2 regions of the Streptomyces cinereospinus genome follow, and region 2 is predicted to be linked to the other one. Evidence: riboswitches for the same ligand, from Rfam matches in the RefSeq annotation. Region 2 holds a riboswitch; the other holds the start of a gene.
What was found. A riboswitch is a leader RNA that binds a small molecule or an ion and turns the genes downstream of it on or off. The one in region 2 is predicted to bind glycine.
Positions count from the first base shown of each region.

Region 1 (10,385 bases), on a different contig from region 2:
GTGGAGCCGGACGCCGCCTCGTCGTGCGGGCCGGACGGCCGCCTCGCCGTGGAGACCGGACGGCCGCCTCGCGGAGGCCGGCGGGGCGGTTCGGCCGCCTCTCTCCGGAAGGCCGGCCGACCACCTCCCCGCCAGGCCGCCGTCCGGTCCTTCCCAAGTCGAAGGAGGCCGACGCCGCCGTCGTCCACCAGAACGACGTGCGCTCCGCCGGTGGCGAGGCGGAGGGTGAGAAGCTCCCCTGGCCGGCCGGTGGTCGGCGGTGTCGCGCTGCTCCTGGCGTTCGGCCGCAACGGGATGATCGGGCGGTGGCTGGACGCGTGGTTCGGCGTCACCGTGCCGTTCACCACGGCGGGCGTCGTGATCGCGGAGACGTTCGTGGCGATGCCGTTCCTCGTCATCGGCGTCGAGGGCCGCTGCGCGCCGCCGGCCCCCGCTACGAGGAGGCGGCGACCACCTTGGGCGCCTCCCGCTGCACCGCGTTCCGCCGCGTCGCCCTCCCGCTGATCGCGCCCTGCATCGCCGCGGGCTCGGTCCTGGCCTGGGCCGCGCGCTCGGCGAGTCCGGCGCCTCGATCACCTTCGCCGGCATCTTCCCCGGCCGCACCCGGGCCATGCCCCTGGCGGGCTACCTGGCCCCGCGGAACGACCCGGCGGCCGCGATTAACCTCAGCCTGGTCCTGCTCACGGTCTCGATCCCGGTCCTGGCAGGCCTGCGGGACCGCTGGTCGACCGCGTCGGACGCCATGGTCCTGGCCGACCGCCTGATCGTCATCGAGCACGGCGACGTCGTCCAGGAGGGCACCCCCGTCCGGGCCGCGTTTCTCAGGCCGCCCAGACCCACGCCTGCCCGGCCTGAGAACGCGGCGAGGGCCCCCGAGGGAGCCCTCGCCGACCTCATCGACCTCGCCGACCCGCGTCGGCCCGACGCGGGTCGCCGCCGCTCAGTCCTCGTAGGCGTCCAGCGGCGGGCAGGAGCACACCAGGTTACGGTCACCGAACGCCTGGTCGATCCGACGCACCGGCGGCCAGTACTTGTCGGCGACCGACACCCCGTCCGGGAAGGCGGCCTCGTCCCGCGCGTACGCGTGCTCCCACGCACCGGCCAGGGCTCCGGCGGTGTGCGGAGCGTTCCGCAGCGGGTTGTCGTCGGCCGGCCACTCCCCCGAGCCGACCTTCTCGATCTCCGCCCGAATCGCGATCATCGCCTCGCAGAACCGATCGAGTTCGGTCAGGTCCTCGGACTCGGTCGGCTCGATCATCAGCGTTCCGGCGACCGGGAACGACATCGTCGGCGCGTGGAACCCGTAGTCGATCAGCCGCTTGGCCACGTCGTCGACGCTCACCCCGGTCGCCTTGGTCAGCGGCCGCAGATCGATGATGCACTCGTGCGCCACCAGTCCGCCCGGACCGGTGTAGAGCACGGGGTAGTGCGGCTCCAGCCGCTTGGCGACGTAGTTGGCGCTCAGCACGGCCACCTGCGTGGCCCGCTTCAGTCCCTCGCCGCCCATGAGCCGGACGTAGGCCCACGAGATCGGCAGGATGCCCGCCGACCCCCACGGCGCGGCCGAGATCGGCCCGACCCCGGTCTCCGGCCCGGCCTCGGGCTGCAGGGGGTGGTTCGGCAGGTGCGGCGCCAGGTGCGACCGTACGGCCACCGGGCCGACGCCCGGGCCACCGCCGCCGTGCGGGATGCAGAACGTCTTGTGCAGGTTGAGGTGGGACACGTCGCCGCCGAAGTGGCCCGGCTTGGCGAGCCCCACGAGCGCGTTGAGGTTGGCGCCGTCGACGTACACCTGCCCGCCGGCGTCGTGCACCTGCGCGCAGATTTCGGCGACGTGCTCCTCGAACACGCCGTGCGTGGACGGGTACGTGATCATCAGCACCGACAGCTCGTCGCGGTACTGGTCGATCTTCGCCCGCAGGTCCTCGACGTCGATCTCGCCGTCCTCGGCGGTCTTCACCACGACGACCTTCATGCCGGCCATGACGGCGCTCGCGGCGTTCGTGCCGTGCGCGGACGACGGGATCAGGCACACGGTCCGCTGCTCGTCGCCGTTGGCGCGGTGGTACCCGCGCACCGCGAGCAGTCCGGCCAGCTCGCCCTGCGATCCCGCGTTGGGCTGCAACGAGACCTTGTCGTACCCGGTGACCTCGGCGAGCCGGTCCTCCAGCTCACGGATGAGCGTCAGGTACCCCTGGGCCTGCTCGGCGGGCGCGAACGGGTGCAGCTGCCCGAACTCCGGCCAGGTGACCGGCTCCATCTCGGTGGTCGCGTTGAGCTTCATGGTGCAGGAGCCCAGCGGGATCATGCCGCGGTCGAGCGCGTAGTCCCGGTCGGCGAGCCGGCGCAGGTAGCGCAGCATCGCGGTCTCGGAGCGGTGCTGGTGGAAGACCGGGTGGGTCAGGTAGTCGTCAGTGCGCAGCAGCCCGCCCGGCAGCACGTCCTCCGTGACGGCGTCCAGGGCCTCGATGTCCCCGTCGACGCCGAACGCGGCCCACACGACGGTCAGATCGGCCCGCCTGGTGGTCTCGTCGCAAGCCATCGAGACGTGGTCGGCGTCCACCAGCCGCAGGTTGACCCCGCTCGCGCGCGCGGCGGCGACGACGTCGGCCGCCCGCCCCGGCACCCGCGCGGTGACGGTGTCGAAATACGCGCCGGTGACGAGCTCGACGCCGCCGTCGCGCAGGCCCGCGGCGAGGACCGCCGCGTACCGGTGCGTGCGCAGCGCGATGCCCTTCAGCCCTTCGGGGCCGTGGTAGACGGCGTACATGCCGGCCATCACGGCGAGCAGCACCTGCGCGGTGCAGATGTTGCTGGTCGCCTTCTCCCGCCGGATGTGCTGTTCACGCGTCTGAAGTGCCAGCCGGTAGGCCTTGTTCCCGTCGGCGTCGACGGAGACGCCCACGAGCCGCCCGGGCAGGCTCCGTGCGAACTTCTCCCGCACCGCCAGGTAACCGGCGTGCGGCCCGCCGAAGCCCATGGGCACACCGAACCGCTGCGTGGTGCCGACCGCGATGTCGGCGCCCAGCTCGCCCGGCGACTTCAGCAGCGTCAGCGCCAGCAGGTCGGCGGCGACGGTGACGAGCGCGCCCAGCTCGTGCGCCTGGTCGATGACCGGCTTGATGTCGCGTACGGCTCCGGAGGCGCCCGGGTACTGGATCAGCACGCCGTTGATCTCCCGCCCGGCGACCTCGGCGGGGATGCCCCGGCGGAGGTCGGCGACGACGACCTCGACGCCGGTCGGCTCGGCGCGGGTCTCGATCACGGCGATGGTCTGCGGCAGCGCGTCCGCGTCGACCAGGAACAGGCCCTTCTTGTTCTTGCCCGTGCGCCGGGACAACGCCATCGCCTCGGCGGCGGCGGTGCCCTCGTCGAGCAGTGAGGCACCGGAGGTCGGCAGCCCGGTCAGGTCGGCGACCACGGTCTGGAAGTTCAGCAGCGCCTCCAGCCGGCCCTGCGAGATCTCCGGCTGGTACGGGGTGTACGCCGTGTACCAGGCCGGGTTCTCCATGACGTTGCGCAGGATGACGGGCGGGGTGAACGTCCCGTAGTACCCCAGGCCGATCATGGAGCTCAGGACCTGGTTGCGGTCGGCGAGCGAGCGCAGCTCGCGCACCACCTCGGCCTCGGTGCGGGCGCCCGGCAGGTCCAGGGCGTCGGCGTTCTTGATCACATCCGGGACCGCGGCGGCGGTGAGCTCGTCGAGCGAGCCGTAGCCGACCTGCGCGAGCATCTTGGCCCGCGCCTCCTGATCGGGCCCGATGTGGCGCTGCTCGAAGGGGATGCCCTGTTCGAGTTCGGAGAGCGGAATGCGCTGGGCGGTCATTGCGGAGGCCTCCTGGTCTGACGCGACCTTCGAGGGACACCACGGCACGGGTGCCCCGACGGCCTCCCCCTCTGTCATCTCGACCTGAGAGCTTCACCGGCCGTCCGGGGACGTCCGGCTTGCACCGTCGGTGAGAGCGGAAGCCGTGACACCCGCCCTGCTTTCCAGAGTGACCTCGTCCGTGCGGTACGTGGGCCTGAGAGATTCCGGGGAGGATTTGCTCCTTCGGCGCCTCCGGTGGTCTCGCCGGAGGACTCTCCCGCACGGGGTCAGCAGCCGTTTGCCAGACTACCAGCGAGGTCAACGCCCGGGCGTTCGAGTGGCCGCCTCCCGCAATGTGCTCTTTTGTTGTGCCTACGGATGAGTTGCGAGCAAGTGGAGGGCCCGTGCAGACCGACATCGATCCGCGCAACCTGATCGGCCGCAAGGCATTCGACCGCAACGGCACCAGGATCGGCACCATCGACGAGGTCTACCTCGACGACGCGACCGGTGTCCCGGAGTGGGCCGCGATAAGGACCGGCCTGTTCAGCAGGGACGCCTTCGTCCCGCTGGAGCCCAGCGAGCTGGTCGACGGCAGCCTGCACGTCCCCTTCGACCGGGCCCTGATCAAGGACGCCCCCGACTTCGGCGTGGGCCGGCACCTCTCCCCCGAACAGGAACTCCAGCTCTACCACCACTACGGCCTGGACGTGGCCGCGCCCCCCGCGTTCCCGGACCGCGACTTCGGCAAGCTGGCGGGTTCGGAGGAGACGTGACCCCGAGGGCTCAGCCCTGCGGCTCGGGTCTTCGCGCCACCAGCGGCAAGGGCTCCGCCGGCTCCAGCGCGGGATCGTCGACCCGGAAGGTCCGCACCCGCCCGGGCCCGGAGCCGGGTGTCTCGAACCGCACGGTCACCCTCCCCAGTCCACTGCCCTGCACCCACCCGTGCCCGTACCCGGCGTGCCGCACGTCGTGCCCGGCGGCCCATCGCCGCTCCGCCGGCTCGGGCTCCTCCCGCACCGGCTCGTCCGCCGGGGCGTCCTCCTCCCCCCCGCCCCGCTCCCCCGCCGCCTGCGCGAACAGATCCTCCTGCGTGTAGTCGGCCAGACCGCTGACCCCCACCCCCAGCAACCGCACACCCCCTGTGGTGTCCACGGAGTCCAGCAGCCGCGCCGCGGCCTCCCGCACCACCGCCGGATCGTCCGTGGGCCCCCGCAGCGTCTCGGACCGGGTCAGCGTCGAGAAGTCGTACCGCCGCACCTTCAGGACGATCGTCCGCCCCGACAGCCCGGCCCCGCGCAGCCGACGTACGCACCGGTCCGCGAGCCGCTGCACCTCCAGCCCGACCCGCGTGCGGTCGTGGATGTCCACGTCGTACGTGTCCTCGACCGACACCGACTTCGCCTCCCGCTCGGCGACCACCGGCCGGTCGTCGCGGGCCAGCGCCATGGCGTACAGCGCCTGCCCGTGCGCCTTCCCCAGCAGCCGCACCAGCTCGTCCTCGCCGGCCTCGGCGATCTCCCCGACCGTGGTGATCCCGGCCCGCCTCAGGTGGTCGCCCGTCGCGGGCCCCACGCCCGGCAACGTCCTTACCGGCATCGGACCGAGCAGCGCCCGTTCGGTGCCGGGTTCGATGAGCACCAGGCCGTCCGGTTTGGCCTGCTCGGAGGCGATCTTGGCGAGCATCTTCGAGGCGGCGAGCCCCACGGAACCGGTCAGGCCCGTGACGGCCCGGATGTCGGCCCTCAGCCTGACGCCCGCCAGCCGCGCCGACTCCCGGTCCCAGGCCGCCTCACCGGCCTCCAGGTCCACGAACGCCTCGTCCAGGCTCAGCGGCTCCACGAGCGGCGACAGCGCCCGCAGCAGGCCCATCACCTGGTCGCTGATCGTCCGGTAGAACCCGAAGCGCGGCACGAGGTACGCCGCGTTCGGCGCGAGCCGGCGCGCCTGGGCCATGGGCATCGCCGAGTGCACCCCGAACACCCGGGCCTCGTACGAGCAGGTCGCCACCACCCCGCGCGGCCCGAGCCCGCCCACGATCACGGCCTTTCCGCGCAGGCTCGGCTTGGACGCCTGCTCCACCGAGGCGAAGAAGGCGTCCATGTCGAGATGCAGGATCGTGGGCGCGGTTCTCACCTGTCCGATGCTGCCTCACGCCACTGACAACGCCCGCCGCGGCCCGACGACCGAACGGCCCCGGCGGCTGCTGTACGGAAGGCCTCAGACGGCCCGGTTGCGCCGCCGGGCCAGCTCGTCCGCGGGATTGTGCCCGACAAGCGTCTCACCGGTGTCGACGCGCTCCCCGTGGAGCTGCGACAGCGCGCCCTCCACGTCCCGCCACACCACCCCCACGGCGATCCCGAAGATGCCCTGCCCGCCTTGGAGCAGCGCGTGCACCTCGTCGGGCGAGGTGCACTCGTAGACCGTGGCACCGTCGCTCATCAGCGTCATCCGCTCCAGGTCCCGGAAGCCGCGCTCCCTGAGGTGCTGGACGGCGGTGCGGATGTTCTGCAGCGACACCCCGGTGTCCAGGAACCGCTTGACGATCTTCAGGACGACGACGTCCCGGAAGCTGTACAGACGCTGCGTCCCGGACCCGTACGCGGGCCGGACGCTCGGCTCGACGAGCCCGGTGCGGGCCCAGTAGTCCAGTTGCCGGTAGGTGATGCCGGCGGCCGCGCAGGCCGTCGGACCGCGGTAGCCGATCTCCTCGGACGCCATGGGCGCCGCCCCTCCGCCGCCGGGAACGGCCGTAGGTCGCTGCGGAGCGTGATCGCCCGCCCTGCCGTGCGGGGCGCACCCAGCGCTCGGGCGGAGCCGAGAGCTCGGGGGAGGGAACGGACCGCTTTCCCCGAAACCGCGTCCGGGGGCACCCCCAGCCGTACCGTCGCCGCTGCTTCTCACGCCGACCTCCGTCCTTGACCTGCCTTCTCGACGGTAGGCAGTCACCAAGGGCGCGTCAACGATCGCCACACTCGGCACGCCGAGTGATAATCACCCTAAGAGTGGTTTCCCGCACCCCGCTGCGGGGAAAGGCTAGCCGAATGCTCTGGCGGGAAGCCGTAGGACGCTCGTACTCGCCACCGGCACGTGCCGGAGCCGCAGACCGGCCACCCGGCACGCCCCGGCCCGTGGCGGACCGTACGTCCACCCGGGCCGGTCACCTCTCACTGGCTGCTGGTGCCGAAGTCCTCGGGGGAGATCTGGTCGAGGAACTCCCGGAACTTCTCCACCTCGTCCTCCTGCTCGTCGGGGATCGCGATACCGGCGTCGTCCAGCACCCCGTCACTGCCGTAGATCGGCGTTCCGGTGCGCAGGGCAAGCGCTATGGCATCGGACGGGCGGGCGCTCACCTCGACGCCGCTGGCGAAGACCAGCTCGGCGTAGAAGACGCCTTCACGCAGGTCCGTGATGCGTACTTCGGTGAGCTCCTGGCCGACGGCCTCCAGCACGTCCTTGAACAGGTCGTGGGTCAGCGGTCGCGCGGGGGCCATGCCCTGCTGGGCGAAGGCGATCGCCGTCGCCTCCCCCGGCCCGATCCAGATGGGGAGGTAGCGATCGCCTCCCACTTCGCGCAGGAGCACGATCGGTTGGTTGGAGGGCATTTCGACCCGGACACCTACGACATCGAGCTCGTTCACACAGCAACCCTAGGCCGTGCCCGGGACGTTTGGGTAGTCGGGCCACGATCGGCCCCGGGGATCCGGCCGCCCCGCGCCCGGGAGCAGGGCGGCGGGCCGGGACGCCGACCACCTGCGAACGCGGACCGGCCCCCGTACGCCGACGGCATCACGGCCTCGTGGAAACCGACAGCTTTCCGCCGGCTTTCCGTCCAGGCGCCCCTGGAGCCGCCACGGAGCTCCCCGTGGCCCGGATCCCGCGCAGTCCCCCACATCGGCGCGCCGAGCGCTCCGAGCCGGACCGAAGACCTGTGCGAGGCTCTGCGCAGAACCCTGCGCGAGGCGCTGCGGCACAAGCCTCGCCCGAAAGCCCGCCGCGCACTTGCCTCGCCCGAAAGCCCGCCGGCCGGCACACCGTCCGGCCGCCCGCTGACGCCCAGCCCGCACCCGGCACCCCAGCCCGCTCAGCGACCTCGGGAGACGCCGCACCCGTGCCTCGCATACGGGCCGACCGCCTACCTCGGCGGCGACAGCCCCGCCCCTCAGGGCAACCGCACCCCGAGCGCACTTCGCACCAGCGCCGCGTGCAGCTTCACGGTGAGCCCCGCCAGCTCCTTCGCCCGGGCCTCGGCGTGTGCCCTGGTCTGCGGATTCCGGTGCCGCTTCAGCGGGGCCACCACCTGGTCCACGAGCCCCGCCTCACGATCGGCCGCCGCTTTCATCGCCCGCAGGTGCCGCGGCTCGATCCCGAACCGCCCCAGCTCGACGACGAGCGACGCCACCGTGACGGCCTCCGCGTCGTAGACCCCGTCCCCCACCGGCGTGACCAGCCCGTACGACTCCCACTCGGCGAGCTCCTGCTCCCCGATCCCGGCCGCCGCCAGCAGGTCCGCCCGCCCGATCCGCGCCACCGTCGGCCCGTCCGGCTCCTCGGCGTCGGACACGGCCTCGCCGTCACGCTGTCGGCCCAGCGTCGGCAGCCGCACCGGCTCCCCGCGCTCCATCGCTTCGAGGTGCTCCCGGATCACCTTGAGCGGCAGGTAGTGGTCCCGCTGCATCCGCAGCACATGCCCGAGCCGCTCCACGTCCCCCGCGCTGAACTTCCGGTACCCCGAGGGCGTCCGCTGCGGCTCGATCAGCCCCTCCGACTCCAGAAAACGGATCTTGGAGATCGTGACCTCGGGGAACTCCGCGCGCAGCACGTTCAACACCGTGCCGATACTCATCAGCCCGCTGTCCGTGGCGGCGGCACCGTACCCGGCGCCGCCGCTCGGTGTGTGACGCATGGACCTTCCCTCGGTGTCCCTCCGGACGGATCCCGGAGGAGGGTCAGATGCCCTGCCGGCTCGCGTAGAAGACCAGCCGGTACTTGCCGATCTGCACCTCGTCACCGTTCGACAGGGCGACCTGGTCGATCCGCTCGCGGTTGACGTAGGTGCCGTTCAGGCTGCCGACGTCGGCCACCGTGAACGACCCGTCCGCGCCGCGCCGGAACTCCACGTGGCGGCGCGAGACCGTCACGTCGTCCAGGAAGATGTCGCTCTGCGGGTGACGCCCGGCCGTGGTCAGGTCGCTGTCCAGGAGGAAGCGGCTGCCCGAGTTCGGCCCCCGGCGCACCACCAGCAACGCCGACCCCAGCGGCAGCGCGTCCACCGCGGCCTGCGCCTCCGGGGAGAGCGTCGGCATCATCGTCTGACCGGTGGCCTCGGCGTCGTACGCCTCCAGGCCGCTGATGGAGATGGTCGAGGTGGTCTCCGACGGACGCTCGGCCGCCGCCCCCGCCCGCAGCGGAGCACCGCAATGGGAACAGAAGCGACTGCTCTCCGCGTTGCGGTTGCCGCACCTCGTACAAACCAGGGCCGACATGGACGGATCCTCCTGCCGCGGCTGCCCCGCAGGGGCGTGGGACGCGTACGGGTCGGCGGAAAACCCTCCACCCGCACTTGAGGTTGACGGTTGCCCGAAACCTATGCCTCCGGCCTGGGCAGGGTCAACCGACGGCGCGCCCTGACCACCGGAAATGTCACCACCCGGACCAGCGACCTGGTCCCGGAACAGCGGACGCTGGCCCTCCGCGTCAGGCTGTGCGCGATGACGAGCGGTCGCGTTGCCGCTGCCCTCTCGCGCGCTCTTGCCGAACAACTTCGCAAACAACTTCACGGGCGATTCCCCTTGACCGAAACAGACCCGCCCGTGGGGCAGGACGAACCCTGATTGCACACTCTGGCCGACCCGGACATCCTCACAACGTCCGTCTCCACCGGACAGTTTCCACCACGCACCACCCATTCGGTGCGTCGACCCCCCGCAACGTCATGCCCTCCCCGGACGTCCGCCATGCACCCTCGGTTCACTGGGAGGACGACCGAGCGTAGTCAGGTCGCTCTGCCGCTCGCAAGGCGTCCACGACGATCTCGTCCGACCGCTCGACAGTCACTGTGGCCTGCTCCTTCTCCAGTGTCTGCACCACGCCTCCCGGGATGTTGAGCGCCGGCTCCAGGTCTTGCGGCTTGCCGATGACCTGGAAACGAAAGGGAGCGTTGATCTTGTTCCCGTCGACGCTCACACTTTCCCCGGAGTCCGTCAGATATGTGCTCGCGACGACCCGCACACCGTTCACCTGGATCGCCTCCGCGCCGGCCGCGCGCAGTTCCTGGATCGCGTCGAGCAGCATGTCCGCCTCGACCGTCCCCTTCGTGTCGTCGATGGTCATCGTGATGCCGGGCCCCTGCGCCGCCACCGTGCCCGCCAGCACACCGAGTTGCCGTTCCTTCTCGATCGTCTGCCGCCGGGCCTCCTCGGCCTGGTTCGAGCTGTTCTCCAGCTCTTCGCGCTGCTTCTCGAGACCCTGCTTCTCATCCTCAAGACGCTGAGTACGGTCGTCCAGTTCATCGAGGATCCGCACAAGATCCTCCTGCCGGGCGCCGCGCAGGGCGCTGTCCCCGTCGCTGTTCGAG
Region 1 is NZ_JBHMCY010000067.1:28,231-38,615, forward strand. Features, by position in the region: partial or broken gene ACFF45_RS27685 (molybdate ABC transporter permease subunit) at 247-736, shown strand; gene gcvP (aminomethyl-transferring glycine dehydrogenase) at 941-3,826, opposite strand; glycine riboswitch at 4,001-4,098, opposite strand; gene ACFF45_RS27695 (PRC-barrel domain-containing protein) at 4,213-4,584, shown strand; partial or broken gene ACFF45_RS27700 (DNA polymerase IV) at 4,506-5,944, opposite strand; gene ACFF45_RS27705 (MerR family transcriptional regulator) at 6,029-6,712, opposite strand; gene ACFF45_RS27710 (bifunctional nuclease family protein) at 6,976-7,449, opposite strand; gene ftsR (transcriptional regulator FtsR) at 7,971-8,714, opposite strand; gene ACFF45_RS27720 (zinc-ribbon and FHA domain-containing protein) at 8,758-9,717, opposite strand; gene ACFF45_RS27725 (DUF881 domain-containing protein) at 9,779-10,385, opposite strand, start outside.
Region 1: another riboswitch for glycine. It lies ahead of gcvP (aminomethyl-transferring glycine dehydrogenase); the one in region 2 lies ahead of gcvT (glycine cleavage system aminomethyltransferase GcvT).

Region 2 (10,385 bases):
TGCTCGCCGAGGAGGTTCAGCCGGCCGGCGGCCCTGATCGCCGCCACCCGCTCGTCGGCCGTCTCCACGTCCACCGTGCGCGGCGAGTCGCCCGCCAGGCCGAGCAGCACCGCCCTGGGGGTGCCGTGCCCGTGTCCGGTGGCGCCCAGGGAGCCGTACAGCTCGACGCGGAGCGCGGCCACGGAGTCCAGCAGCTCCTCGCCGCGCAGGCGGCGGGCGAACATCCGGGCCGCGCGCATCGGGCCGACCGTGTGGGAGCTGGACGGGCCGATGCCGATCGAGAACAGGTCGAAGACCGAGACGGCCACGGGGACTCCTGGGGGGCAGGGGGTGGTGCGGCGGGCCCCACGCCGTTGTGGAGCCCACCGGGGACTACTTCGTCAGGCCGGGGTACAGCGGGTGCCGGCCGGCGAGGGCCTTGACCCGCGCCTTCAGCGCCTCCGCGTCGTACGACGGCTTCAGCGCCTCGGCGATCACGTCCGCGACCTCGGCGAAGTCCTCGGCGGTGAAGCCGCGGGTGGCCAGGGCCGGGGTGCCGATGCGCAGGCCGGACGTCACCATCGGCGGGCGCGGGTCGTTCGGGACCGCGTTGCGGTTGACGGTGATGCCGATCTCGTGGAGCCGGTCCTCGGCCTGCCGGCCGTCGAGCTCGGAGTCGCGCAGGTCGACCAGGACGAGATGGACGTCGGTGCCGCCGGAGAGCACGTCCACGCCCACGGCCCTGACGTCGTCCCGCACGAGCCGCTCGGCGAGCAGGCGCGCGCCCTCCAGGGTACGGCGCTGCCGCTCCTTGAAGTCCTCGGAGGCGGCGACCTTGAAGGCGACCGCCTTCGCGGCGATCACGTGCTCCAGCGGGCCACCCTGCTGACCGGGGAAGACGGCGGAGTTGACCTTCTTGGCGAGTTCGGCGGTGGACAGGATCACACCGCCGCGCGGGCCGCCCAGCGTCTTGTGGGTCGTGGTGGTGACCACGTGGGCGTGCGGCACCGGGTTGGGGTGCAGGCCCGCCGCGACCAGGCCGGCGAAGTGCGCCATGTCGACCATGAGGTACGCGCCGGCCTCGTCGGCGATCCGGCGGAACGCGGCGAAGTCCAGCTGCCGCGGGTAGGCGGACCAGCCGGCGACGATCAGCTTCGGCCTGGCCTCCCGGGCGAGCCGCTCGACCTCGGCCATGTCGACCCGGCCGTCCTCGCCGACGTGGTAGGCGACCACGTCGTAGAGCTTGCCGGAGAAGTTGATCTTCATGCCGTGGGTCAGGTGCCCGCCGTGCGCGAGGTCCAGGCCCATGATCGTGTCGCCGGGCTTGAGCAGCGCGAACATCGCGGCGGCGTTGGCCTGGGCGCCCGAGTGCGGCTGCACGTTGGCGTGCTCGGCGCCGAACAGCTCCTTGACCCGGTCGACGGCGATCTGCTCGACCACGTCGACGTGCTCGCAGCCGCCGTAGTAGCGGCGGCCGGGATAACCCTCGGCGTACTTGTTGGTCAGGACCGAGCCCTGCGCCTCCATGACCGCGACCGGGGCGAAGTTCTCCGAGGCGATCATCTCGAGGGTGGACTGCTGGCGGTGCAGCTCGGCGTCGACGGCGGCCGCGACGGCCGGGTCGAGCTCGTGCAGGGGGGTGTTCAGGACGGACATGTGGCTACGACTCCTCAGCCGGCGGTGTGGGCGGCGTACTCGTCGGCGGAGAGCAGGTCGGCGGGCTCCTCCGCGATGCGCACCTTGAACAGCCAGCCGCCTTCGAAGGGGGCGGAGTTCACCAGGGACGGGTCGTTCACCACGTCCTCGTTGATCTCGGTCACCTCACCGGTGACGGGGGAGTACAGGTCGCTGACCGACTTGGTCGACTCCAGCTCGCCGCAGGTCTCGCCCGCGGCCACCTGGGAGCCCACCTCGGGGAGCTGGGCGAAGACGACGTCACCGAGGGCGTTGGCGGCGAACTCGGTGATGCCGACCGTCGAGACGCCGTCCTCGGCGGCCGACAGCCACTCGTGCTCCTTGCTGTAGCGCAGCTGCTGGGGGTTGCTCATGGCCTGAATTCTCCTGTACGCGGGGGAGTGCTGGTGAATGGGGGACTGCTTGAACTGCGTGTGAGCAGGGGAAATATGCAACGGGTCACGTGGACCCGAGCCCAGTGTCTACTTCTGGCGCTGGTAGAACGGCAGCGCCACGACCTCGTACGGCTCGTGGGTGCCCCGGATGTCCACCCCGACGCCCGGCGTGCCCGGAGCGGCGTGCGCGGCGTCGACGTAGGCCATCGCGATCGGCCTGCCCAGCGTGGGGGAGGGGGCGCCGGAGGTGACCTCGCCGATCACCTCGCCGCCGGCCACCACGGCGTACCCGGCGCGCGGGACGCGGCGGCCCTCGGCGATCAGGCCGACCAGGACGCGCGGCGGGCTGGCCTCGGCGCGGGCGGCGGCCTCGGCGAGGGCCTCGCGGCCCACGAAGTCGCCCGCCTTGCCGAACTTCACCACCCGGCCGAGCCCGGCGTCGAAGGGGGTGAGGGAGGTGGTCAGCTCATGCCCGTACAGCGGCATGCCCGCCTCCAGGCGCAGGGTGTCCCGGCAGGACAGCCCGCACGGGACCAGGCCGGCGCCGGCGCCCGCCTCGGTCAGCGCCTCCCACAGCGTGACGGCGTGCTCCGGCGCGACGAACAGCTCGAAGCCGTCCTCGCCGGTGTAGCCGGTGCGGGCGATCAGTGCCGGGACGCCCGCGACGGTGCCGGACAGGCCGGCGTAGTACTTCAGACCGTCGAGGCCGGCGTCGGTGAGCCGCCCGAGGACGCCGGGGGACTCGGGGCCCTGGACGGCGACCAGGGCGTAGGCGTCCCGGTCGTCGCGCACGGCGGCGTCGAAGCCCTCCGCGCGCTCCGTCAGCGCGTCCAGGACGGTCTGCGCGTTGCTCGCGTTGGCCACGACCAGGTACTCGGTCTCGGCGAGCCGGTAGACGATCAGGTCGTCGAGGATGCCGCCGTCCGCGCGGCAGATCATGGTGTAGCGGGCGCGGCCGACACCGACGGAGGCGATGTCGCCGACGAGCGCGTGGTTCAGCAGCCGCGCCGCCTGCGGGCCGGTGACCGTGATCTCACCCATGTGCGAGAGGTCGAACAGGCCGGCCCGCGTGCGCACCGCGAGGTGCTCGTCGCGCTCGGAGCCGTAGCGCAGCGGCATGTCCCAGCCGGCGAAGTCGGTCATGGTGGCGCCCAGCGAGCGATGCAGGGCATCGAGCGCGGTACGACGGAGTGCGGTGCTGCTCATCGGTCGGTCTCCCAAGGCATGACGGCGAGGTCGTTCCTCCCCATCTGTCATCGGAACCTGAGAGGTTCGCCATGACCGTCGGGACAGACGGTGAGCACGGCTTGCACCTTGGGTGGAGCCACTGCGGCAGCGGCCCGCTTTTCAGATGTGCCTCGCCCGCGCGGTGACGGGGCCTGAGAGATTCAAGGGAGGGACTTGCTCCTTCGGCGCCCCGGTCATGTCGTGCCCGGGGACTCTCCCGCGCGGATTCAAGCGGCCGGTATGCAGTTGGCGGGCTCATCATTGCACGCATCGCCGCCGGGCGGCAGGGGGCCTCGTCCGTGGGGGGCGCATCGCGGCAAAGGGGAGGCACGGAGCGTCCCCAGCCGGGCACAGTGTGCTGTAGCAGGCTTGTTGCGGGAAGCGGACGGAAACGCGAGACGCCTCGTATTACCTTCTCTTTACACTCGAAGGGGACGGTAACTCGTGAACCGCCCCAGGGGAGGACGATCACGGTGAACAGGACCACGGCCTACGCGGCCACCGCTGGCCTCGCACTGCCCGAGCAGCCGACCGCCCCGGCCCGGGGCGCGTGCGCCCCGCTGCCGTCCCCCGTGGTCCGCGACCTGCGCGAGCGCGCGGGCCGCAGCCCGCACGCCCTGCTGTTCGGCCCGCACGACCTCGTCGTGATCACCGGGCTGCCCGGCAGCGGCAAGTCCACCCTCATGCGGCGCGCGGTCCGCGGCCGGCGCGTCGACTCCCAGGACACCCGCGACCGCTGGGACGGCCGTACGCCGAGCTGGCTGCCCTACGCCGTCTACCGCCCCCTCGTCCGCCTCGCGCACTACGCCGGGCTGCGCCGCGCCCTGCGCAGCGGCGAGGGCGTCGTCGTGCACGACTGCGGCACGCAGGCCTGGGTGCGTGCCTGGCTGGCCCGCGAGGCCCGCCGCCGCGGCGGCACGCTGCACCTGCTGCTGCTCGACGTCACCCCCGAGCAGGCCCTGGCCGGCCAGCGCGAACGCGGCCGGGGCGTCTCGCGGTACGCGTTCCTGCGCCACCGCCGCGACGCCGCCCTGCTGCTGCGCCGCGCGCACCGCGGCGACCTGCCCCGCGGCTGCGGCGCCGCCGTCCTGCTCGACCGCGCGGCGGCGGACGCCCTGCGCCGGATCGGCTTCACGGGCTGACGCGGCGCGCGGGGCGGGCGGCGCGCTAGCCTTTTCAGCCGGCAGCACTGGTACGGAGCAGGTGGTAGGCAGATGGACCTCTCGGGGGACTTTCCGGCGCAGGCGCACCCCCATCCGCACGGCGGGTGGCCCGGCAACGAGCTGGAGGAGGTGCTGTCGGCCTCCCTCGGCGTCCCGTCGGCGGGCGCCCGCATCGTGGAGGTGCTGGGCCGCAGCTTCGTGTGGGTGCCGCTGCCCAGCGGCGGCGGCCCGCACAGCGGCCCCCTGGACCTGCCGGGCATCGAGATCGGCGGGCAGGCCTACGTCCCCGTGTTCAGCTCCGAGGAGCAGCTGCGCCAGGTCGCCGGCCCCCACATGGCGTACACCGTCGCCCCCGCCGTCGAGTTCGCCCGCGGTCTGCCCCCGCAGGCGGGCATCGCGGTGAACCCCGGCGGCGTGGTGGGCGTCCCGCTCCCCCCGCCGGCGGTCGCCGAACTCGGCCGGGCCGGCCGCACCCCCCTCGACGGCCCCGCGAACGGCGGCCGGGTCCGCCTGTACGAACCCGACTGGCAGGACGACCCGGTGGACTTCCTCGCGGCGGCGTCCGCGGAGTTCGCCGCCCTCGGCGTCGTCACCGCGGCCCGCCGCTGCCTGGCGGCGATCGAGACGGCCGACCCGGTGATGTTCGTCGGCGTCGAACTCTCCCAGTGGGAGGGCGACCTGCGCGCCGCCCCCCTGGACGCCCTGGGCCGGGCCCTGGGCAGGACGCCGGTGGCCTGGCCGGTCAACCTGGTCCTGATGGACGTGGCCCAGGACCCGGTGGTCGACTGGCTGCGGGAGCGGGTGCGCCCCTTCTACCAGCACGGCCGGTGAAACGCCCGCGCGGACGGCCGGCCCCGGGGCGCGGGGACCTGCGCGTCCGGCCACGGACGGCCCGCACTCGCCGGGACGACACAGTTCCCGAGTCGGCAGGCGCCTTTAAGCTAGGGTCACGGCTCGAACAGGGCGTTGCACGAAGGGGCGGTACACAGTGAGCGCGAGCGGCACGGGCACGGCCGCGGCCGGCCAGGTCGAGCACCTGCTGCGCCAGGTGACGCCGGGGCGCTACGACGCCTACGAGGCACTCCTGCGCGCCCTCGCCACCCCCCACTCCGGCCAGGTCTGGATGCTGCTCTGGCACGGCCAGGCCGGCAGCCCCGACGCCCAGTACGGGAACATGGAGGTCGACGGCTACGGCTACGCGCCCTGCGTCACCTCCGCCCAGGAGCTCTCGGCGAGCGGCTGGATGCGCAGTTACGAGGTGGTCGACGGCCTGGACGTGGCCCGCACCCTCTACCCCGACCACTACGGCCTCTGGCTGAACCCGCACGCCCCCGGCGGCGGCGTCGGCATCCCCTGGCTGGACCTGCGCCGCATCGCCACCGGCCTCGACCGCCAGCCCGCCGGGCCGCTGCGGCTGTCCGAACCGGGCATCCAGATCCCGCAGTTCTACGCCCTGCTGTCGCAGAACGCCCATCGCACCCCGGCCGTCCGCTCCCTGCGCCGCGCCTGGGTCCAGCCCGCGCTCGGGGCGCCGTACCTCGCCATCGGTCTCGACGTGTACGACACCTCCCCGTCCGCCGTGGACTCGGTGCGGGCGATGATGCAGCAGTCGATCGGCGCGGTGCCGGACGGGCTGCCGGTGTCGACGGTGGCGATGACCGACGAGTTCGACCCGGTCGCGATGTGGCTGCGCGTCAACTCCCGCCCGTTCTACGACCGTGAGGCCCACGCCGCTCCGGCGCCGGCCCCGTTGGCCGGCGGTTACGGATACCCGCGGCCTTACTGACCGAGGGCCGTACCGACCGGGGGCCGTACCGACCGGGGGCCGTACCGACCGAGGGCCGTACTGACCGAGGGCCGTACTGACCGAGGGCCGCGCCGGACGTGGGCCTTCCCACGACAAGGCCCGTGCGGGCCTTCATCGTTGCGTTCGGTAACCGTACCCTTGCGTCCGCATAACGGAATCCGCAGACAGCATCACGGTTGCGCATCCTTTCCCCGTCAAGTCTGGCGACAGATCTCCAAAGCGTTGAAGACTCCCGCCCCAGGGGTTCACACCCCAGGGCATGACGGATTGACACGGATTCAACACGCCGCTACAGCGGCAAGTGCGGGCCCGGCTACCGCCGGTCGAGAGGGGTCCCTGCCAGATGACGGCACCATTGCACGACCCGACCGTGGAAGCGGCCCCGAGTGCGGCCGAGGAAGCGGCGCTGGTCAGCGGCGACGCAAAGGCCGTACAGGGACGGTCCCTCGGGCGTATCGCCTGGGAGCGGCTCAAACGCGACAGACTGGCCCTCGCGGGCGGCGTCGTGGTGCTCCTCCTCGTCCTGGTCGCCGTGCTCGCGCCGGTGATCACCGGCCTGGTCGGGCAGGACCCGGAGACCCACCACGAGGACCTGATCGACCCGCTGTTCGGCACGCCGATCGGCTCGCTCGGCGGCATCAGCGGCGAGCACCTGCTCGGCGTCGAACCGGTCAACGGCCGCGACATCTTCGCCCGGATCGTCTACGGCGCCCAGATCTCCCTGCTCGTCGGCTTCCTGTCCGCCGCGGTCGCCGTGGTCCTCGGCACCGTGCTGGGCATCCTCGCCGGCTTCTTCGGCGGCTGGGTGGACACCGTCATCTCCCGGGTGATGGACGGTCTGCTGGCCTTCCCGCAGCTGCTGTTCATCATCGCGCTGGTCTCCGTCATGCCGAACGAGCTGCTGGGCCTGAGCGGCACCGGTGTGCGCCTGTTCGTGATGATCCTGGTCATCGGCTTCTTCGGCTGGCCCTACATCGGACGCGTGGTGCGCGGCCAGACGCTCTCGCTGCGCGAACGCGAGTACGTCGAGGCGGCCCGGTCGCTGGGTGCCGGGCGGTTCTACATCCTGTTCAAGGAGCTGCTGCCCAACCTGGTCGCGCCGATCATCGTGTACACGACGATGATGATCCCCACCAACATCCTCACCGAGGCGGCACTCAGCTTCCTGGGCGTGGGCGTCAAGCCGCCCACGGCCTCCTGGGGACAGATGCTGTCGAGCGCTCTCGACTACTACGAGTCGGACCCCATGTACATGGTCATCCCGGGCGTGGCGATCTTCATCACCGTCCTGGCCTTCAACCTCTTCGGCGACGGCGTCCGCGACGCGCTGGACCCCAAGGGCTCCCGCTGAACCGCCGTACCGCTCGTGACCCGTGGCGCAAGGCACGGGGTCTCTCATCAATTCCGGAGGATCCGAGATCGTGACTACCCAACGCACCTCAGGGCGGCGCAAGCAGGCCATGGCCGCTGCCGCCGTGGTCGCCGCGCTGCTGACCACGGCGGCGTGCGGCGGCGGCGGCGGTGAGGACGGCGGTTCGCAGAACGGCGCGGCCGGCTACGACGCCGCGAACAACAAGGTCGCCCAGGCCGCGCTGGCCGAGAAGGGCGGCACCCTGAAGTTCGCCAGCGCGCAGGATGCCGACTCGTGGGACACCACGCGCGGTTACTACGGCTTCATGTGGAACTTCGCCCGCTACTACAGCCGCCAGCTCGTCACGAACAAGACGGAGCCGGGCAGGGCCGGCGCCGAGCTGACCCCGGACCTCGCCACCGGTCTGGCCGAGATCAGCGACGACGGCAAGACCTACACGTACACCCTGCGTGACGGCGTCACCTGGGAGGACGGCAAGCCGATCACGTCCAAGGACGTGAAGTACGGCATCGAGCGCGTCTGGGCGCAGGACGTGCTCTCCGGCGGCCCGACGTACCTCAAGGAGGTGCTCGACCCCGAGGGCGAGTACCCGGGTCCGTACAAGGACAAGTCGGCGGACAAGCTGGGCCTGAAGTCCATCGAGACGCCGGACGACAAGACGATCGTCTTCAAGCTCCCGGAGGCCAACTCGGACTTCGAGGAGATGCTGGCGCTGATCTCCGCCTCCCCGGTCCGCCAGGACAAGGACACCAGGTCCAAGTACGGTCTGCACCCGTTCTCCTCGGGCCCGTACAAGTTCGCGTCCTACAACCCGGGCAAGGACCTCGAACTGGTCCGCAACACCCAGTGGAAGCAGGCCTCGGACCCGGTGCGCAAGGCGTACCCGGACGAGATCACGGTCAAGTTCTTCTCCAACGCCAACGACCTGGACGCCCGGCTGATCGCCGGTGACTACGACCTGGACCTGGCCCAGACCAGCCTCTCGCCGCAGGGACGTTCCACCGCCCTGAGGGAGCACAAGGAGAACCTGGACAACCCGGTCTCCGGCTACATCCGCTACGCGGCCCTCGCGCAGAACGTGAAGCCGTTCGACAACATCCACTGCCGCAAGGCGGTGCTCCTCGGCGCCGACCACGTCTCCCTGCAGACCGCGCGCGGCGGCCCCGTCGCCGGCGGCGACATCGGCACCAACATGCTGCCGCCGGGCATCCCCGGCGGCGAGGGCCAGAAGTACGACCCGTACGCGATGGCCGGCGCCGACAAGAAAGGCAACGTTGCCAAGGCCAAGGAGGAGCTGAAGGCCTGCGGTCAGCCCAACGGCTTCAGGACCACCATCGCGGTCCGCAACAACAAGCCCGTCGAGGTGGCCACCGCCGAGTCGCTCCAGGCGTCGCTGAAGAAGGTCGGCATCCAGGTCGAGATCGACCAGTACGACGGCGCGCAGAACTCCAGCGTGATCGGCAGCCCCTCCAACGTGGAGAAGAAGGGCTACGGCATCATCATCATGGGCTGGGGCGCCGACTTCCCGTCCGTCCAGGGCTACGGCCTGCCGCTGTGGCACAGCAAGTACATCCTGGAGAGCGCCAACAACAACTACGCGCTCATCGAGGACAAGGCGATCGACGGCCTGTTCGACGACTACGTCAACACGCTGGACGACGCCGAGAAGACCCGCATCGCCACGGAGATCAACCACAAGGTGATGGACGGCGCGTACTACCTGCCCTTCGTCTTCGAGCGGTTCCTCAACTGGCGCTCGGACCGGCTGGCGAACGTCTACACCACGGACGCGTACAGCGGTATGTACGACTTCGTCAACCTCGGCCTGAAGAACACGAAGTAACCGGCACACCCGCCGTACGGCACGAAAGGCAGGTGAAGGCCGGCGCGGCGTGACCGCGGGCCACCCGGGGCACCTCCCACGCTCATGAGGCGGTGGGGGAGACCGGAGGCGGCCCGCGGTCCGCGGCGGGCCGTTAGCTGTGCTCGCTTACCTCATCAGGCGGCTGTTCGCCGCCGCAGTGATGCTCGTGGTCATCGTCATGGTGGTCTTCAGCATCTTCTTCCTCATCCCCGAGTGGGCGGGCGTCGACGTCGCCCTGAGCTTCGTGGGCAAGCAGGCCGACCCCGCCGCCGTCGAGGCCGTGCGGGTGAAGCTGGGCCTGGGCGACCCGATCTACGCGCAGGTCTGGGAGTTCTTCAAGGGCATCTTCGTGGGCCGCACCTACGCGGCCGGCGGTGACGTCACGCACTGCGCCGCGCCCTGCTTCGGCTACTCCTTCCGCAGTGAGCAGGCCATCTGGCCGGTGCTGACCGACCGTTTCCCGGTGACCCTGGGGCTGGCGCTCGGCGCGGCCGTGCTGTGGCTGGTCTTCGGCCTCGCCGCGGGAGTGCTCTCCGCCCTCAAGCGGGGCAGCTTCTGGGACCGCGGCGCGATGATCGTCGCCCTGGCGGGTGTCTCCCTGCCCATCTACTTCACCGGTCTGCTCAGCCTGGCGGTCTTCTCCTACGGACTGGGCTGGATCGACGGCGAGTTCGTCCCCCTGGAGGAGAGCCTCACCGGCTGGCTCGGCGGCATGATCCTGCCGTGGGTCACCCTCGCCTTCCTCTACGCGGCGATGTACGCCCGCATCACGCGCGCCACCATGCTGGAGATCCTCGGCGAGGACTACATCCGCACCGCCCGCGCCAAGGGCCTGCGGGAGCAGGTCGTCATCCGCAAGCACGCGATGCGCTCGACGATGACGCCCATCCTCACCATGCTCGGC
Region 2 is NZ_JBHMCY010000051.1:10,370-20,754, forward strand. Features, by position in the region: gene ACFF45_RS23945 (L-serine ammonia-lyase) at 1-308, opposite strand, end outside; gene glyA (serine hydroxymethyltransferase) at 373-1,635, opposite strand; gene gcvH (glycine cleavage system protein GcvH) at 1,650-2,027, opposite strand; gene gcvT (glycine cleavage system aminomethyltransferase GcvT) at 2,136-3,254, opposite strand; glycine riboswitch at 3,289-3,405, opposite strand; glycine riboswitch at 3,406-3,505, opposite strand; gene ACFF45_RS23965 (AAA family ATPase) at 3,749-4,417, shown strand; gene ACFF45_RS23970 (enhanced serine sensitivity protein SseB) at 4,490-5,269, shown strand; gene ACFF45_RS23975 (enhanced serine sensitivity protein SseB C-terminal domain-containing protein) at 5,427-6,224, shown strand; gene ACFF45_RS23980 (ABC transporter permease) at 6,589-7,596, shown strand; gene ACFF45_RS23985 (ABC transporter substrate-binding protein) at 7,667-9,460, shown strand; gene ACFF45_RS23990 (ABC transporter permease) at 9,600-10,385, shown strand, end outside.